One region of the Diaphorobacter sp. ED-3 genome, then DNA from elsewhere that is predicted to be linked to it. Evidence: predicted binding sites of a transcription regulator. Region 1 holds the regulator's gene; each other region holds the start of a gene.
What was found. The regulator HrcA, encoded in region 1, represses chaperone genes, less so after heat shock. The targets are predictions, from matches to a motif close to TTAGCACTCNNNNNNNNNGAGTGCTAA.
Positions count from the first base shown of each region.

Region 1 (5,361 bases):
GCGCCTCGCCCAGCTCGCTGGTGGTGACCGAGATCGCCAGCGCCATGCGCGACAGCTCGCCCCCCGATGCCACCTTGCCGATGGGCCGCGGCGTCATGCCCGGGTGGCTGCTGACCAGGAAAGCCACCTGGTCGATGCCGTGCGGCCCAGGCTCGGCCTTGTCCAGTTGCACCTCGAAGCGCCCGCCCGCCATGCCCAGGCCCTGCATGGCGCGGGTGATGGCCTGCGCCAGTTGCGGCGCAGCCTTGGCGCGCTTTTGCGACAGGGCGCGTGCGGCCTTCTGGTAAGCGGCGCCATGGGCTTGCTCGGCAGCCTGCAATGCGGCCAGGTCAGTGGCGCTGTCCAAACGGTGCAGCGTGTCCTTCCAGTCTTGCAGCAGCGCGGGTAGTTCGGGTGGGGTGCGCTTGTAGCGGCGCGCGAGCTGCATCCACTGCGATACGCGGGCGTCCAGCTGCTGCAGCCGATCCGGGTCGGGCTCGGCGTGGCGCAGGTAGCTTTGCAGAGAGTGCGCCACATCGCCCGCCTGGGCGATGCAGGAGGTCAGCACCTCATTCATGGTGCGAAACGACGGGTCCACATGCTCGTAGTCCTGCAGCAGGTGCTGTGCCTGCGCCAGGGCCCGCAGCGCGCCGCCCGCGTCTTCGTCCTCCAGCACACTCAGGGCGGCCTGGGCGTTGTCCAGCAGCGACTGGGCGTTGGACAGTCGCGCATGCTCGGCATTGAGTTCCTCCCATTCGCCATCGCGCGGCGCCAGCTTGTCCACTTCGCCGATCTGCCACTGCAGGCGCTCGCGTTCCTGTTGCAGCGTGTCCTGGGCAGCGCGGGCGTGGGTCAGCGCCTGCTGCGCGTCGCGCCAACTCGTCCACAGCGCGGCCAAGGGTTGCACCTGCGCGCCAGCATAGGCGTCCAGCAGGCCGCGCACGGCGTCGGGCCGCGTCAGGCTCTGCCAGGCGTGCTGCCCATGAATGTCCAGCAGATGCTCGCCCACGGCACGCATCTGCGCTGCCGTGGCGGGGATGCCGTTGATCCAGGCGCGGCTCTTGCCTTGCACATCGACGGTGCGGCGCAGCAGCAGCGTGTCGTCGCGCGGAAAGCCCGCCTCGTCCAGCCAGGCTGCCAGCGCGATGGTGCCACCGTCGAATTCGGCGCAGACGTCGGTGCGCTGCGCGCCTTCGCGGATCACACCGGAGTCGGCACGCGCGCCCAGCACCAGTTGCAACGCGTCGATCAGGATGGACTTGCCGGCACCGGTTTCACCGGTGAGCACGGTGAAGCCGGCATGCAGGTCCAGCTCGAGCGATCGCACGATCACGAAATCGCTCAGGGCGATCCGCCTCAGGGCCATGGTCAGGAACCTCCCTCGTACCAACCCAGCTTCTTGCGCAGGGTGGCAAAGTAACTCCAGCCGCGCGGGTGCAGAAAGCACACCCGGTGCGCGGAACGGCGCACCAGTATGCGGTCGCCATGTTGCAGCGATGCGAGCGACTGCATGTCGAAGTTGGCGCTGATGTCGCGCCCGCCCGCCACCTCAATGGCCACCTCGGTCGCGTCGGAAAGCACGATCGGCCGGTTGGACAGGGTGTGCGGCGCGATCGGCACCAGCACCCAGCCGGGGATCGATGGGTGCAGCATGGGGCCGCCTGCAGACAGGGCATACGCCGTGGAGCCGGTGGGCGACGCGACGATCAGGCCGTCTGCGCGCTGGTTGGAAACGAATACGCCGTCCACCTCCACGCGCAGCTCCACCATGCCGGAGGTGGAGCCGCGGTTGACCACGACGTCGTTGAGGGCCAGCGCCTCGAACACGCACTCGCCACCGCGCATCACGCAAGCCTGCATCAACGGGCGCACGTCTTCTTCGTAGTCTCCGTGCAGGATGGGCGTGAGCGCGTCCTGGTAGCCCTCCAGCGGAATGTCGGTAATGAAGCCCAGCCGCCCCTGGTTGATGCCCACCAGCGGCGTGCCGTAGCCGGCCAGCCGCCTGCCCACGCCCAGCATGGTGCCGTCGCCGCCCACGACCAGGCACAGGTCGCATTGCCGGCCGATCCCCTCCACATCCAGCGTGTGGTATTGCGTGAGGCCCGTGTGGGCGGCGGTTTCGGCCTCCAGCGTCAACTCGCAGTCCTGCTGGGTGACGAACTGGGCAATGCTCTCGATGATCTGCCGTGCGCTGTCGGACGCTGAAACGGCGCCAGGCCCCGGGTATTTGCCTATGACTGCAACGCGGCGGAAGATGGGCTTCATGCAGAAATTACATCATTAAAATGATTCAATGCTTGATGACCGCTCCAAGTTGTTACTCAAGGCCTTGGTGGAACGCTACATAGCCGAGGGGCAGCCAGTCGGCTCCAGAACCTTGTCGCGGGCATCAGGGCTTGAATTGTCGCCCGCCACCATACGCAATGTGATGGCAGACCTGGAGGACCTGGGGCTTATTGCCAGCCCCCACACCTCCGCGGGCCGCGTGCCCACCGCCAAGGGCTATCGCCTGTTCGTCGACACCATGCTCACCGTGCAGCAGGAGCAGTTGCCGACAGTCCAGCTCATGCCCGAGCAGCCGCAGAAGGTGATCGCCAACGCCGCCCACCTGTTGTCGAGCCTGTCGCAGTTCGTGGGTGTGGTGATGGCGCCGCGGCGCGCCTCGGTGTTTCGCCACATCGAATTCCTGCGGCTGTCCGAGAAGCGCTTTTTGGTGATCATCGTCTCGCCCGACGGTGATGTGCAGAACCGCGTGACCTTTACCGAGGTCGATTACTCCCAGTCGCAACTGGTGGAGGCCGCCAACTTCCTCAACGCCAACTACGCGGGCCTCACCATGGAGCAGGTGCGCGAGCGCCTGAAGCTGGAGGTGGACAAGCTGCGCGGAGAAATCGCGGCGCTGATGCAGGCCGCGGTGAGCGTGGGCTCGGAGGCCATGTCCGGGTCGCAGGACGAGGTGGTGTTCTCGGGCGAGCGCAACCTGCTGTCCGTGAGCGATTTTTCCAGCGACATGAGCCACTTGCGCCGTGCGTTCGACCTGTTCGAACAAAAGACGCAGATCCTGCGCCTGCTGGACATTTCCAGCCGGGCAGAAGGGGTGCGCATCTTCATTGGCGGAGAGAGCCAGGTGGTGCCATTTGAAGAGCTGTCCGTGGTGAGTGCACCCTATGAGGTCGACGGTCAGGTGGTGGGCACCCTGGGCGTGATCGGCCCCACGCGCATGCCCTATGACCGCATGATCCAGATCGTGGACATCACCTCCAAGCTGGTCTCCAACGCCCTGAGTCACCGAAAGTAGCCCCTACAATACGCGCCGCTGCGCCGCCTACGAGGCAGGGCAGCGCACCCCTTGGGGCGTTAGCTCAGTTGGTTAGAGCAGAGGACTCATAATCCTTTGGTCGTTGGTTCAAGTCCAACACGCCCTACCAAAATGTTGAATTGAATCAGGCACTTACTGCGGAAGCGCGGTAGGTGCCTTTTTCTTTGCTTCATTGGCAAATTTTTTGGCGCTGTTCGCGTTACGTATTGATTTCGTCCATACTGTTGACCAGCAAGGGAGGCAGTGATGCGACTCGACCACTTCCAGCGCGTTCTAGGCAAGATAGGAAACATGACCCTTGACCAGCTCAAAGAGTTGGCTCAGGCCATTGAACAACGACAAGCGGCCCTGGAGTCCTTCCGTGCGCTGGACGAGGCTCGCGGCCTCGTATGCTGCCGCCACTGCGGCAGTCTCTCGGTCGTCAAAAACGGTCGAGCTCATGGGTTACAGCGGTATCTCTGCCGCGATTGCAACCGCACATCCGGCGTAACAACGAATACGCCCTTGGCTCGCCTGCGTCGCAAGGAACGGCTGGCCGCTAATGCCGCCTGCATGGCGTCTGGAATGACGGTTCGCGATACCGCTGCCGACACCGGTGTGGCGGTCTCCACCGCCTTCCGGTGGCGCCATCGCTTCCTTACTGCCGTCGTTCCGCAGCAGCCCAAGGCTCTGGAGGGCTTATTGGAGGTGGACGAGACCTACTTTTTGCACTCCCGCAAAGGCGAGCGGAATCTACCGCGCGAAGCCCGCAAGCGCGGGGGCAAAGCATCAAAGCGGGGACTCTCCAAGGAGCAGGTTCCCGTCCTCATAGCCCGGGCCCGTGGCCAGCAGCACACAGCTGACCGGGTTATGCCTGCCATGAACGGCAAAGAACTGGTGGCCACGCTCCGACCGCTGGTGCGTCCTGACACCGTAGTGTGTTCCGACGGTAACTCGGCCTATTACGCGCTGCCGCGCGAACTGGGCGTCACGCTGAAGATGTTCAGCGCGTCCAAGCATGGCTCACCACAGAACCCCTCATTCCACGTCCAGACTGTCAACGGCTATCACTCACGCCTCAAGGGCTGGCTGAATTGCGAGTTGCGTGGCGTCGCCACCAAGTACCTGCCCAACTATTTGGCCTGGCAGCGGCTCCTGACATGGTTCAAAGACGGGATTTTGCCTGCGCAGTTCATCGCATCGGCCCTTGGTCGACAGCTCATCAATACTTAACGCGAACAGCGCCAATTTTTTTGCCAGAAATTTGCCAGAAATTCAGCCGAACCCCTTTGATTGGCTCCATGCTCGTTTGCCGCCTGTACTATCTGTTCCAGGGAGGCAAGCCGGCAGGAGGACTATGGTGAAATTCGTGCGGTGGTTGAGGGCTTTAGCTCACTGGATGCGTAGTGTCCCAGTCAAGTCCCACTACTGGTGGGCTTTAGCTGTTGTAGTGTTTTTCGTTGCAATGGCTGGCGTTCTCGGGTGGTCTGAGAAAGCTTTCCGTCTCTTGGGTATGGGCTTGCAGCTCGGTGGTGTGTTGACCGTGGTGTAAGACCGCTGCATAACTGGTAGCACTCCTGATGCGCGTCCTTGGCCGATGCGCTCCAATCGCCCCAGGAGGTGATGACCGATGGACAGCTTCTTTCTGATGGGCGCGCGCCCGCTGGTCGAGTTCAGCCCGAGCATGAAGCTGCACGAGTTGCTTGACTGGAGCGCCATTGCTGGGCAGTTGACGGGCCTGTACCAGCGCGAGATCAGCGGCGCCGGTGGTCCCCAGCCTTATTCGTCGCTGGGCATGTTCAAGCTCATGCTGCTGGGTCAGTGGCACGGTCTGTCCGATACCCAACTGGAGCAGGCCCTGCGCGTGCGCCTGGACTTCATGGTCTTCACTGGTTTCGAACCCTCGGCCGGTGAGTTGCCCGATGCCAGCACCATTTGCCGCTTCCGCAACCGCCTGGTCAAGGCCGAACTCGAGCAGAAACTGCTGGCGCTCATCAACAGCCAGTTGGAGCAACGAGGCCTGAAGGTGCAAGGCGCGCGCGGGGCCATCATTGATGCCACCATCATCCCCAGCGCTGCACGCC
Region 1 covers NZ_CP115182.1:1,065,592-1,070,952, forward strand. The annotation lists gene recN (DNA repair protein RecN) at 1-1,345, opposite strand, end outside; gene PCQ86_RS05210 (NAD kinase) at 1,348-2,244, opposite strand; gene hrcA (heat-inducible transcriptional repressor HrcA) at 2,273-3,277, shown strand; tRNA gene PCQ86_RS05220 (tRNA-Ile) at 3,331-3,407, shown strand; gene PCQ86_RS05225 (IS1595 family transposase) at 3,545-4,510, shown strand; gene PCQ86_RS05230 (IS5 family transposase) at 4,908-5,361, shown strand, end outside.

Region 2 (5,361 bases), 180 kb from region 1:
CGGTTGCCATCATGCTGAAAGGGAACTGCTAATGGCCGCTACAGAACGCACGGGCGCCGTGCTGCTGCCGATCGCCGGCGGCGTGGCGCTGCATGCGCTGCGATAACCGGCAGCACTGTCAACACCCTCCTACACGCTGCCGTTTCGCCAGATGACGGAGCGCCTGCGCCGGCGCCCCTACTCTGGTGCCCAGCCGCCGCACCCGCCGGCGGCCCATCCCAAGGAGGCCTATCCCATGCTCAAGTACGCGATCATCTTCGCCATCATTTCGCTCATCGCCGGCGCGCTCGGGTTCACCGGCGTGGCCGCTGGCTCGGCCGCCATCGCCAAGGTGCTGTTCGTGGTGTTCCTGGTATTGGCCGTGCTGTTCGTGGTGCTCGCGCTGCTGGGTATCGGGGCCGCGCGCAAAGCCATCAAATAGCGGTGCCGGCCGGATGCGGCCCCGCAGTTGCCTACACTGCAGGCCCTGCACGCTCGCATCCGCGCCATGACCCGCACCGTCCACCTGCTCGCCATCGATCCCCAGAACGACTTCTGCGATCTGCCCGCCGCGTGGCACTCGCGCGATCCCCATGGCGGCGCGGTAACCGTCCCGGCGCTGCCCGTTCCCGGCGCGCATGCGGACATGCAGCGCCTGGCAGCGTTCATCCGCGCGCAGGGGGCAGGTATCGACCACATCACTGTCACCCTCGACTCGCACCAGCGGTACGACGTGGCGCACCCCGCCTACTGGCAGCGCAGCGACGGGGGCGCGGTGGCGCCCTTCACCGCCATCACCGCTGCGCAGGTCCGCGCGGGTGCGTTTGCGCCGCGTGACCCTGCCGCGCTGGCGCGCACACTGGACTACCTGGACACGTTGGAAACCCAGGGCCGTTACACCCTCATGGTCTGGCCCGTGCATTGCGAAATCGGCAGCTGGGGCCATGGCGTGCATACCGACGTGCTGGCCGCGTGCAGCGACTGGCAGGCGCATCGCGTGCGCGCCGTGCAGTCCGTCTTCAAGGGCATGAGCCCCTGGACCGAGCACTACAGCGCCGTGCAGGCCGAAGTACCCGACGCGGCCGACCCGCACACCGCCCTGAACACCCATCTGCTGGACCAATTGGCCAGCGCAGACCTGCTGCTCATCGCAGGCGAGGCCAGCAGCCACTGCGTGCGCGCCACCACCGAGCACATCATCCAGCACCTGGCCCGCCTGCACCCCGGGTGGAGCCCGCGGCGCCTGGTGCTGCTTACCGATTGCATGAGCCCCGTGGCCGGCTTCGAGGCGCAGCATGAGGCCTTCCTGGAGGCGATGCACGCCCAGGGTGCACGGCTGGCGACTTCAAGCGAAATTTGCCTCTAGCGCTTATCCATCAAGCGCGAGCAGCTCACTTTTTTGAGAACACACGAATCGCCGCATGTACGACACCGCCATCCTCATCGGCCGCTTCGAGCCCGTCCACACCGGCCATCTCGCCCTGCTGCGCGAAGCGCTGGTGCAGGCGCGGCAGGTCATCGTCATCGTCGGCTCGGCCTTCCAGGCGCGCACACCCAAGAATCCGTTCACCTGGCACGAACGCGAAGCCATGCTGCGCGGTGCTCTGCCCGAGGGCGACCGCACGCGCCTCACCGTGCTGCCGGTGCGCGACTACTACAACGAGGCGGTGTGGGTGGAAGCCGTGCGCAACGCGGTGGCGCGCCACAGCCCGCCGCAGGCGCGCGTGGGGCTGGTCGGCCATTTCAAGGACGCCACGAGCAGCTACCTCAGCGCCTTTCCGGGCTGGGAATTGATACGCATGGAGCGCCAGGGCCGCATCGACGCGACCGCCATCCGCGACGCCTACTTCGGCGCCACACCCGCCACCGTGGCCCATGCGCTGCAGCCGCTGGCGCCCATGCTGCCGCCCGCCACGCAAGCGCTGTTGGAGCAATTCGCCCACACGCCGCACTTCGCCACACTGCAGCAGGAATGGCAGATGCTGCGCGGTTACCGCGCCGCCTGGGCAACGGCGCCCTACCCGCCCGTGTTCGTGACCGTGGACGCGGTACTGCGCTGCCAGGACCACGTGCTACTCATCCGCCGCGCCCACGCACCAGGGCGTGGCCTGCTGGCGGTGCCCGGCGGCTTCATCGAACAACGCGAGACGCTGTGGCAGTCCTGCCTGCGTGAACTGGCAGAGGAAACGAATTGCGCCCTGCCCGAGGCCACGCTGCGCGCGGCGCTGCGCAGTGTGACGGTGTTCGACCACCCCGACCGCAGCCAACGCGGCCGCACCATCACCCACGCGCACTACTTCGACCTGCAGGACGCTCCGCTGCCCCCGGTGCAGGCGGCTGACGACGCGGCGCATGCCGAGTGGGTGGCCATCGACCGGCTCGCGGGCATGGAAGAAGCGTTCTTTGAAGACCACTTCCACATGCTGGACCACTTCTTGCGCCTCACAGTCCACTGAGGCGGACGGAGAAGTGCGGCTGCCCTCCGCAGTCCAGCACCTTGATCGCAGGCCCTGCCGACACTGCGGCCTTGAAACTGTCACGAATGCCTCTATCATTAGCACTCGAAACAGACGAGTGCTAACAACACCGCTGTGTCAGTTCCCTGCGCCCGCGTTGAGGGCGCGTTGTTTGATGTCGCAATCCTTTTTGTTATCAGGAGAGATGCAATGAATCTTCGCCCCCTGCACGATCGCGTGATCGTCAAACGTATCGAAAGCGAAACCACGACCGCCTCGGGCATCGTGATCCCCGACAACGCTGCGGAAAAGCCCGATCAAGGCGAAGTGCTGGCCGTTGGCCCTGGCAAGAAGAACGACAAGGGCGAGCTGATCGCCCTGAACGTGAAGGTCGGCGACCGCGTGCTGTTCGGCAAATACAGCGGCCAGACCGTGAAGGTCAATGGCGACGAGCTGCTGGTGATGAAGGAAGACGACCTGTTCGCGGTCGTCGAGAAGTAATCCCTTCTGGTCAACTCATTTTTCATAGCTGCCTGCGCTTGATAGACCAGCGTTGGCAGCCCATTTGATTCAAATTTGTAGGAGCCAAAAATGGCAGCAAAAGACGTAGTGTTCGGCGGCGAAGCCCGCGCTCGCATGGTTGAAGGCGTGAACATCCTGGCCAACGCGGTCAAGGTGACCCTGGGCCCCAAGGGCCGCAACGTGGTGCTGGAGCGCTCGTTCGGCGCCCCCACGGTGACCAAGGACGGCGTGTCCGTGGCCAAGGAAATCGAACTGAAAGACAAGCTGCAGAACATGGGCGCGCAGCTCGTGAAGGAAGTGGCTTCCAAGACCAACGACATCGCTGGTGACGGCACCACCACCGCTACCGTGCTGGCCCAGGCCATCGTGCGCGAAGGCTCCAAGTACGTGGCCGCCGGCCTGAACCCCATGGACCTCAAGCGCGGCATCGACAAGGCCGTGGCGGCCCTGGTGGAAGAGCTGAAGAAAGCCTCCAAGGCCACGACCACCTCCAAGGAAATCGCCCAGGTGGGTTCGATCTCCGCCAACTCCGACGAGTCCGTGGGCAAGATCATTGCCGACGCCATGGACAAGGTGGGCAAGGAAGGCGTGATCACCGTGGAAGACGGCAAGTCGCTGGAAAACGAGCTGGAAGTCGTGGAAGGCATGCAGTTCGACCGCGGCTACCTGTCGCCCTACTTCATCAACAACCCCGAGAAGCAGTCCGCGATCCTGGACAACCCCTTCGTGCTGCTGTTCGACAAGAAGATCAGCAACATCCGTGACCTGCTGCCCACGCTGGAGCAAGTGGCCAAGGCTGGCCGTCCTCTGCTGATCATTGCTGAAGATGTCGAAGGCGAAGCCCTGGCAACGCTGGTGGTGAACACCATCCGCGGCATCCTGAAGGTCGTGGCCGTGAAGGCGCCCGGCTTCGGCGACCGCCGCAAGGCCATGCTGGAAGACATCGCCATCCTGACGGGCGGCAAGGTGATCGCCGAGGAAGTGGGCCTGACGCTGGAGAAGGTGACGCTGGCCGACCTGGGCCAGGCCAAGCGCATCGAAGTGGGCAAGGAAAACACCACCATCATCGACGGTGCTGGTGCCGCTGCCGACATCGAAGCCCGCGTGAAGCAGATCCGCATCCAGATCGAGGAAGCCACCAGCGACTACGACCGTGAGAAGCTGCAAGAGCGCGTGGCCAAGCTGGCCGGCGGCGTGGCCGTGATCAAGGTGGGCGCTGCCACCGAAGTCGAGATGAAGGAAAAGAAGGCCCGCGTGGAAGACGCCCTGCACGCTACCCGCGCTGCCGTGGAAGAAGGCATTGTGGCCGGTGGCGGCGTGGCCCTGCTGCGCGCCAAGCAAGCCGTGGGCGACAAGGTCAAGGGTGACAACGTCGACCAGGATGCCGGTATCAAGCTGGTGCTCAAGGCTGTGGAAGCTCCGCTGCGCGAAATCGTGGCCAACGCTGGTGGCGAGCCCTCGGTGGTGGTGAACGAAGTGCTCAACGGCAAGGGCAACTACGGCTTCAACGCAGCCAACGACACCTACGGCGACATGCTGGAAATGGGCATTCTGGACCCCACCAAGGTGACCCGCACGGCCCTGCAGAACGCCGCTTCCGTGGCCTCGCTGCTGCTGACGACCGAAGCCATGGTGGCCGAGGCTCCGAAGGACGAGTCCGCAGCCCCCGCCATGCCCGGCGGCATGGGTGACATGGGCATGTAATTGCCAGGACCCTGTCTGCGCCCTGAAGGCGCAGGCAGCACCCAGCCCGCAAGCAGTGCTTGCGGGTTTTTTTTCGCCTGCGTGTGTGGCGGGTGACCTTCCGCGGCGCACCGCGCGCGGATCTGGCCTGCCGTCCCCCAATACCCCTACGCAAAAGCAAGCTTTGCGCTCCTCGCATAATTGTATTTATGTGTAAATATTAGTAATTCATTGCTAGCGGTTCACTCTGGCCGTACCGCCATCGCACGGCCCTTCGCAGGAGCCTCCGCCATGCACACGACCCCTCGCCGTCTCTTTCCCTGCATCCTCTCCCGCGACCCCTACCGGCGTGTGCGCGTCGGCATGGCGCTGCTCGCGCTGCTGCTGATGAGCTCCAGCGCCCTGGTAATGCTGTTTCTGCACCACCCCAGCGCAAACCACCACCTGGACGCTGTGCGGTGGTGGGCGGCACTTTCGGTGGGGGGGCTCGCAGTCATCACGCTGCTGATCCGCACCGGCTGGTCCGAGCGGCTGCGCGATCCGTCCCTGACCCTGGTTCAAATGGCGTGGACCATTACCAGCGGCGCCGTGGCCTACGTGCTGGCAGGGGAAGGCCGAGGCGTGGTGCCCTCCGTGCTGGCCATGATCCTGTTCTTCGGTGCACTGGGCCTGCCGCCGCGCCAGGTCGTAGGCATCGGGCTCTACGCGATGGCGGCGTTCT
Region 2 covers NZ_CP115182.1:890,440-895,800, reverse strand. The annotation lists gene PCQ86_RS04360 (DUF1328 domain-containing protein) at 236-421, shown strand; gene PCQ86_RS04355 (cysteine hydrolase) at 488-1,345, shown strand; gene PCQ86_RS04350 (bifunctional nicotinamide-nucleotide adenylyltransferase/Nudix hydroxylase) at 1,401-2,435, shown strand; gene PCQ86_RS04345 (co-chaperone GroES) at 2,646-2,936, shown strand; gene groL (chaperonin GroEL) at 3,027-4,661, shown strand; gene PCQ86_RS04335 (hypothetical protein) at 4,932-5,361, shown strand, end outside.
Region 2: a site for HrcA is predicted at 2,534-2,560, ahead of PCQ86_RS04345 (co-chaperone GroES). Genes of this name have one in related genera too.

Region 3 (5,361 bases), 1.8 Mb from region 1:
ATCGGTCATGTCCTCCAGGCGCGTGACACCCGGCACGCGGAAGGCCAGCGCCACGTAGGCCTGCTCGGCCGGCGCCTTGAAGGCGATGCGGCGCAGGCCCTGCTGCGCCGGCTCGGTGCGCGGCTTGCGCGCCGGCAGGGCACGTGCGGGAATGGTGCCGTAGGTCTTCTCCGCCAGGGCCAGCACCTGCGCCGGGTCCACGTCGCCCGCCACCACCACGGCGGCATTGCCGGGCACGTACCAGTCGCGGTAAAAGCGGCGCACGTCGTCGGGGGTCATGGAGTCCAGGTCGCTCATCCAGCCCACCACCGGGCGACGGTAGGGCGAAGCGATGAAGGTGGAGGCGAACAGCTGCTCGATGAGCGCGGCGCGCGGCTGGTCCTCGGTGCGCATGCGGCGCTCTTCCTTGACGACCTCGATCTCCTTGGTGAACTCCGCGTCGGGCCACTGGTTGTGGGCGAAGCGGTCGGATTCGAGCTGCATCACGTCGGCCAGCCGCCCGGCCGGGATCTGCTGGTAGTAGCCGGTGTAGTCGCGGCTGGTGAAGGCGTTCTCCTGCCCGCCCAGCGCCGCCACGCGGCGCGAGAACTCGCCCGGCGGCACGGCCTTCGAGCCCTTGAACATCATGTGCTCCAGCACATGCGCCACGCCCGAGGTGCCGTCCACCTCGTCCATGGCGCCTACGCGCAACCAGACCATGTGCACCGCCGTGGGCGCGCGCCGGTCGGGCTGCACGATGAGCTGCATGCCGTTCTTCAGGGTGAATTGCTGCGCACCGCTGGCCGTGGTGGCCTGGGCGTGCGCCGCCGCGGCAGACGCAGCAGGTTGGGATACATGCGCCGGGTTTTGCGCCCAGGCGTGCAGACAGGCCAGCAGGCCCACAAGGGTGATAGCGCGTTTCATAGAATGGCTGCGATTCTAAGAACCCGCCAATGTTCAGTTTTTTCAAGAAAAAATCGCCCGCCCCCGCCGAACCCGCCCTTGCACCCGAGGACGTGGCCAGCCCTGCGGCGCCGCCCGCGGCCGACGCCCCCGCCAGTGGCGGAGCATTCGGCTGGCTGCGCAAGCCCTTTGGCGCAGGCGCCACCAGCGTGGCGGAGCCGGCTGCCCCTTCGGCCGGCGCCCCCGCAGCCATCGACGTGCCCCTTGCCGTCCCCGAGCCCACCCCGAAGCCCGGGGGCGCACGCCAGGGCTGGATGGACCGGCTGAAATCCGGCCTGCGCAAGACCGGCAGCAGCATCGCGACCGTCTTCACGGGCACGCAGATCAACGACGCGCTGTACGACGAACTGGAGGAAGCCCTGCTCATGGCCGACACCGGGGTGAAAGCCACACAGCACCTGCTGGAGGACCTCAAGCGCCGCGTGAAAGAGACCAAGACCACCGAGCCTGCTGCCGTAAAGGGACTGCTGGCCGATGCGCTGGCCGACCTGCTGCGGCCGCTGGAAAAGCCGCTGGTGATCGGCGAGCACACACCCACCGTGATCATGGTGGCCGGCGTGAACGGCGCAGGCAAGACCACCTCCATCGGCAAGCTCACCAAGCACCTGGCCGACCATGGCGAGAGCGTGCTGCTGGCCGCCGCCGATACCTTCCGCGCCGCGGCGCGCGAGCAGTTGGGTGTCTGGGCCACGCGCAACACGGTGGAGATCGTCAGCCAGGAAGGGGGCGACCCTGCCGCCGTGAGCTTTGACGCCGTTACCGCCGGCCGCGCGCGCGGCAAAGATGTGGTGCTGGTGGACACCGCCGGCCGCCTGCCTACGCAGCTGCACCTGATGGAAGAGCTGAAGAAGATCCGCCGCGTGGTCACCAAGGCCGATGCCAGCGCCCCGCACGAGGTGCTACTGGTGATCGACGGCAACACCGGCCAGAACGCCCTGGCGCAGGTGCGCGCGTTCGACGACGCGCTTCAACTCACCGGCCTGATCGTCACCAAACTGGACGGCACGGCCAAGGGCGGCGTGCTGGCCGCCATCGCGCAGGAGCGGCCCGTGCCCGTGTACTTCATTGGCGTGGGCGAGAAAGTGGAAGACCTGGAGACCTTCAGCGCACGCGAATTCGCCCAGGCCCTGCTGACCTGAGATAGTTACCCCCTGTGGGCGGATGCAGGCGGCATCCGCCAGCCATTGCTTCAACGCGGCGCTTGAGCAGGCCCGGCTATCGAGGCCGGGTCCACCTGCTGCGCCACCCACAGCACATAGTCCTGCTCTGCCTGCACGGCGTGGGTGAGCAGTTGCGGCACTTCGTAGGGGTGCTGGGCACGCAGCCAGTCCCGCAAGGCGGGCGCGGCAGACAACAGCGTCTTGCACACCAGCCGCCACTCTGCTTCCGCCTGCTGCACCCCCTGCCAGACATAGTGCGAGGTGATGGCCTCCACCTGCACGCAGGCGGCCAGGCGCGCCTGGACAGCGCCCCTGGCCAGTCGGTGTGCGGCGGCGGCGTCGCCCACGGTGGTGGTCACAACGGCGATCTGGGCGTCTGGGGAAGATGTCATGATCGAAGTCTGGCACAAGGCGTAACTGCACAACGGCCCTTGACGCGCGGGGAAGCAGCCGCACCTGCGTTTTAAGGGCCGTCGTTGCGCCTCTTGGTGGTTATTTCCTACATCCGTAGGGGAACTATGCCTTTAGCACTCTATCCAATGGAGTGCTAATATGATTTGCATGGAAGAAAGGACTACCGATATGGCACTCCAGACTGCAACCTCCGTGACGACCCTCTCGCCCGCGAACCCGTGGGCGCTGGTTCCCCCGCTGGGCAACCTGGACGCCTATATCTCCGCCGTCAACCGCCTTCCCCTGCTCACGCAGGAGGAGGAGCAGCGCTACGCGCGCCAGCTCAAGGATGACAACAATGTCGAGGCTGCCGGCCGCCTGGTGCTGTCGCACCTGCGCCTGGTCGTGTCCATCTCGCGCCAGTACCTGGGCTACGGCCTGCCGCATGGCGACCTCATTCAGGAAGGCAACGTGGGCCTGATGAAGGCCGTCAAGCGCTTTGACCCTGACCAGGGCGTTCGCCTGGTGAGCTACGCCATGCATTGGATCAAGGCCGAGATCCACGAGTACATCCTGAAGAACTGGCGCATGGTCAAAGTAGCAACGACCAAGGCGCAGCGCAAGCTGTTCTTCAACCTGCGCTCCATGAAGCAGGGCTTCAAGGCCGACGCGCTGGACGCCGACACGCACCGCGAAACCTTATCCGACCACGAGATCGACCTGGTGGCCGAGCAGCTCAACGTGAAGCGCGAGGAAGTCATCGAGATGGAAACGCGCCTGTCCGGTGGCGACGTGCTGCTGGACCCCGCTCCCAGCGACGACGGGGAGCAGGCCTTTGGCCCCATCGCCTACCTCGCCGACGCGGGCCATGAGCCCACCGCCATGATCGAGGCGCGCCAGCGTGACGCGCTGGCCACGGACGGTATTGCCACCGCCCTGGACAGCCTGGACGCACGCAGCCGCCGCATCGTGGAGCAGCGCTGGCTGCAGGTGAACGACGATGGCTCGGGCGGCATGACACTGCACGAGTTGGCGGCCGAGTATGGCGTGAGCGCGGAGCGCATCCGCCAGATCGAGGTGGCCGCCATGAAAAAGATGAAGAAGGCGCTGGCCGAATACGCCTGAGCCGTCGCCCAGCAGCCCGGATCGCGGGCAGATAATCCAGGCGCGCAGCCCTCACCGGCTACGCGCCTTTTTCTTTGCCGGCGGGGCTGCACCTGGCTGCCCGGCCCAGACTGGAGATCGCCACCCATGTTCCCCCACCCCCTCGCCCGCCGCGGCCTGCTGGCACTGGCCCTGGCTTCGGCCTGCGGCGCCGCCGTGGCCCAGAAGGATGCCGCGCCCGCCACCCCCGGCTGGCCCGCCAAGCCCCTGCGCATCATCGTGGGCTTCCCACCGGGTTCTTCGCCCGACCTGACGGCGCGCACCTTCTCCGAGCCACTGTCCCAGGCCCTGGGCCAACCCGTGGTCGTGGAAAACAAGGTGGGTGCGGGCGGCAACATCGGCGCCGATGCGGTCGCCAAGGCGCAGGACGGCCACACCATCGGCCTGTTCATCAACGGCAACCTGACGATCGCCAAGCTGCTCAACGCGCACGTGCCCTACGACCCCGTGAAGGATTTCGCGCCGCTGTCGCTGATCGGCGTATCGCCCCTGGTCCTGACCGCTCCCGTGAACCAGCCCGACGTGCCCGCGGGCGCCGACGCACGCGCCTTCCTGCAGGCCGCGCGCACCGCGGGCGACCGCTGGAGCTACGGCACCCCCGGCGTGGGCACCGTAGGCCACCTGGGCACCGAGCTGCTCAAGGCGCGCACCGGCATTGCACCGGTGCACGTACCGTACCCCGGCTACCCGCAGGTGGCCACCGCCATGCTGGGTGGCCAGTTGCAAATGGCGCTGCTGCCGCCCGCGCTCGCGCAGGCCCAGGCACGGGCGGGCAAGCTGCGCCTGATCGGCGTGACCTCCGCGGGCCGCAGCACGCTGGCGCCCGAGGTGCCCAGCCTGGCGGAGGCCGGCGTGCGCGATTTCCAGCTGGAGATCTGGAACGCCTTTGCCGCACCCGCGTCCATGCCCGCCCCGGTGCGCGCACGGCTGTCCCGCGTGATCGGCGAGATCGCCCGCAGCCCCGAAGTGCGCGCCAAGCTGTTCCAGCAGGGCTGGCAGGCCATTGGCTCGTCGGCCGAGGGGCTGGCCAACCGGATCCAGGCCGACACGGCCACCATGAGCCGCGTCATCCGCGAACAGGGCATCCGCGCCGAGTGACCGCGCACCGCCGCAGCGCGGCGGCCACGCCGGTAAGGCCGGCCGGGGGCGCGGCCTGCGGCGCGCAGTGCAAGCACTTGGTCCCAAACGTTGACCTAGGTCACGGGGCAGGACGGCCCCGCCTTGCACACTCTCCGCCAATCCCCAGCACTCCGAGGCCGCTGACCGGCCCTCTACGAGGCGCTACGGTATTCATAGCTTCCACCGCTTGCCAGACAAGCGCTGAAGCCCATTTTGGCTTGTACTCATGACCGACCATCCGTCCTCCGGCGGCCATACCTGCAACGACTGCGCCTGCCAGCAGCAGTGCCTGCTGGGCCGCCTGGACCCGCAAACGCGCGCGGGCTGGCGCGGGCACCTGACGGAGCGGCGCTTTCGCAAGGGCGAGATGCTGCAGCGCCAGGGCGAGAGCATCCACAGTGTGCAGGTGGTCAAGATCGGTACGCTGCTGGTGCAACGCCGCGGCGACGATGGAGTGGAGCACCCCGTAGGCATGGCGGGCTGCTGCGAGGCCCTGGGCGCCCCCGCGCTGCTGCAGCAGCCGGCGGACCTGTCCTACGTGGCGGTCACGCCGGGGCGCGTCTGCCAACTGGACCTGGCGCCC
Region 3 covers NZ_CP115182.1:3,393,286-3,398,646, forward strand. The annotation lists gene PCQ86_RS16475 (M16 family metallopeptidase) at 1-903, opposite strand, end outside; gene ftsY (signal recognition particle-docking protein FtsY) at 933-2,081, shown strand; gene cutA (divalent-cation tolerance protein CutA) at 2,132-2,494, opposite strand; gene rpoH (RNA polymerase sigma factor RpoH) at 2,685-3,620, shown strand; gene PCQ86_RS16495 (Bug family tripartite tricarboxylate transporter substrate binding protein) at 3,747-4,757, shown strand; gene PCQ86_RS16500 (Crp/Fnr family transcriptional regulator) at 5,005-5,361, shown strand, end outside.
Region 3: a site for HrcA is predicted at 2,627-2,653, ahead of rpoH (RNA polymerase sigma factor RpoH). Genes of this name have one in related genera too.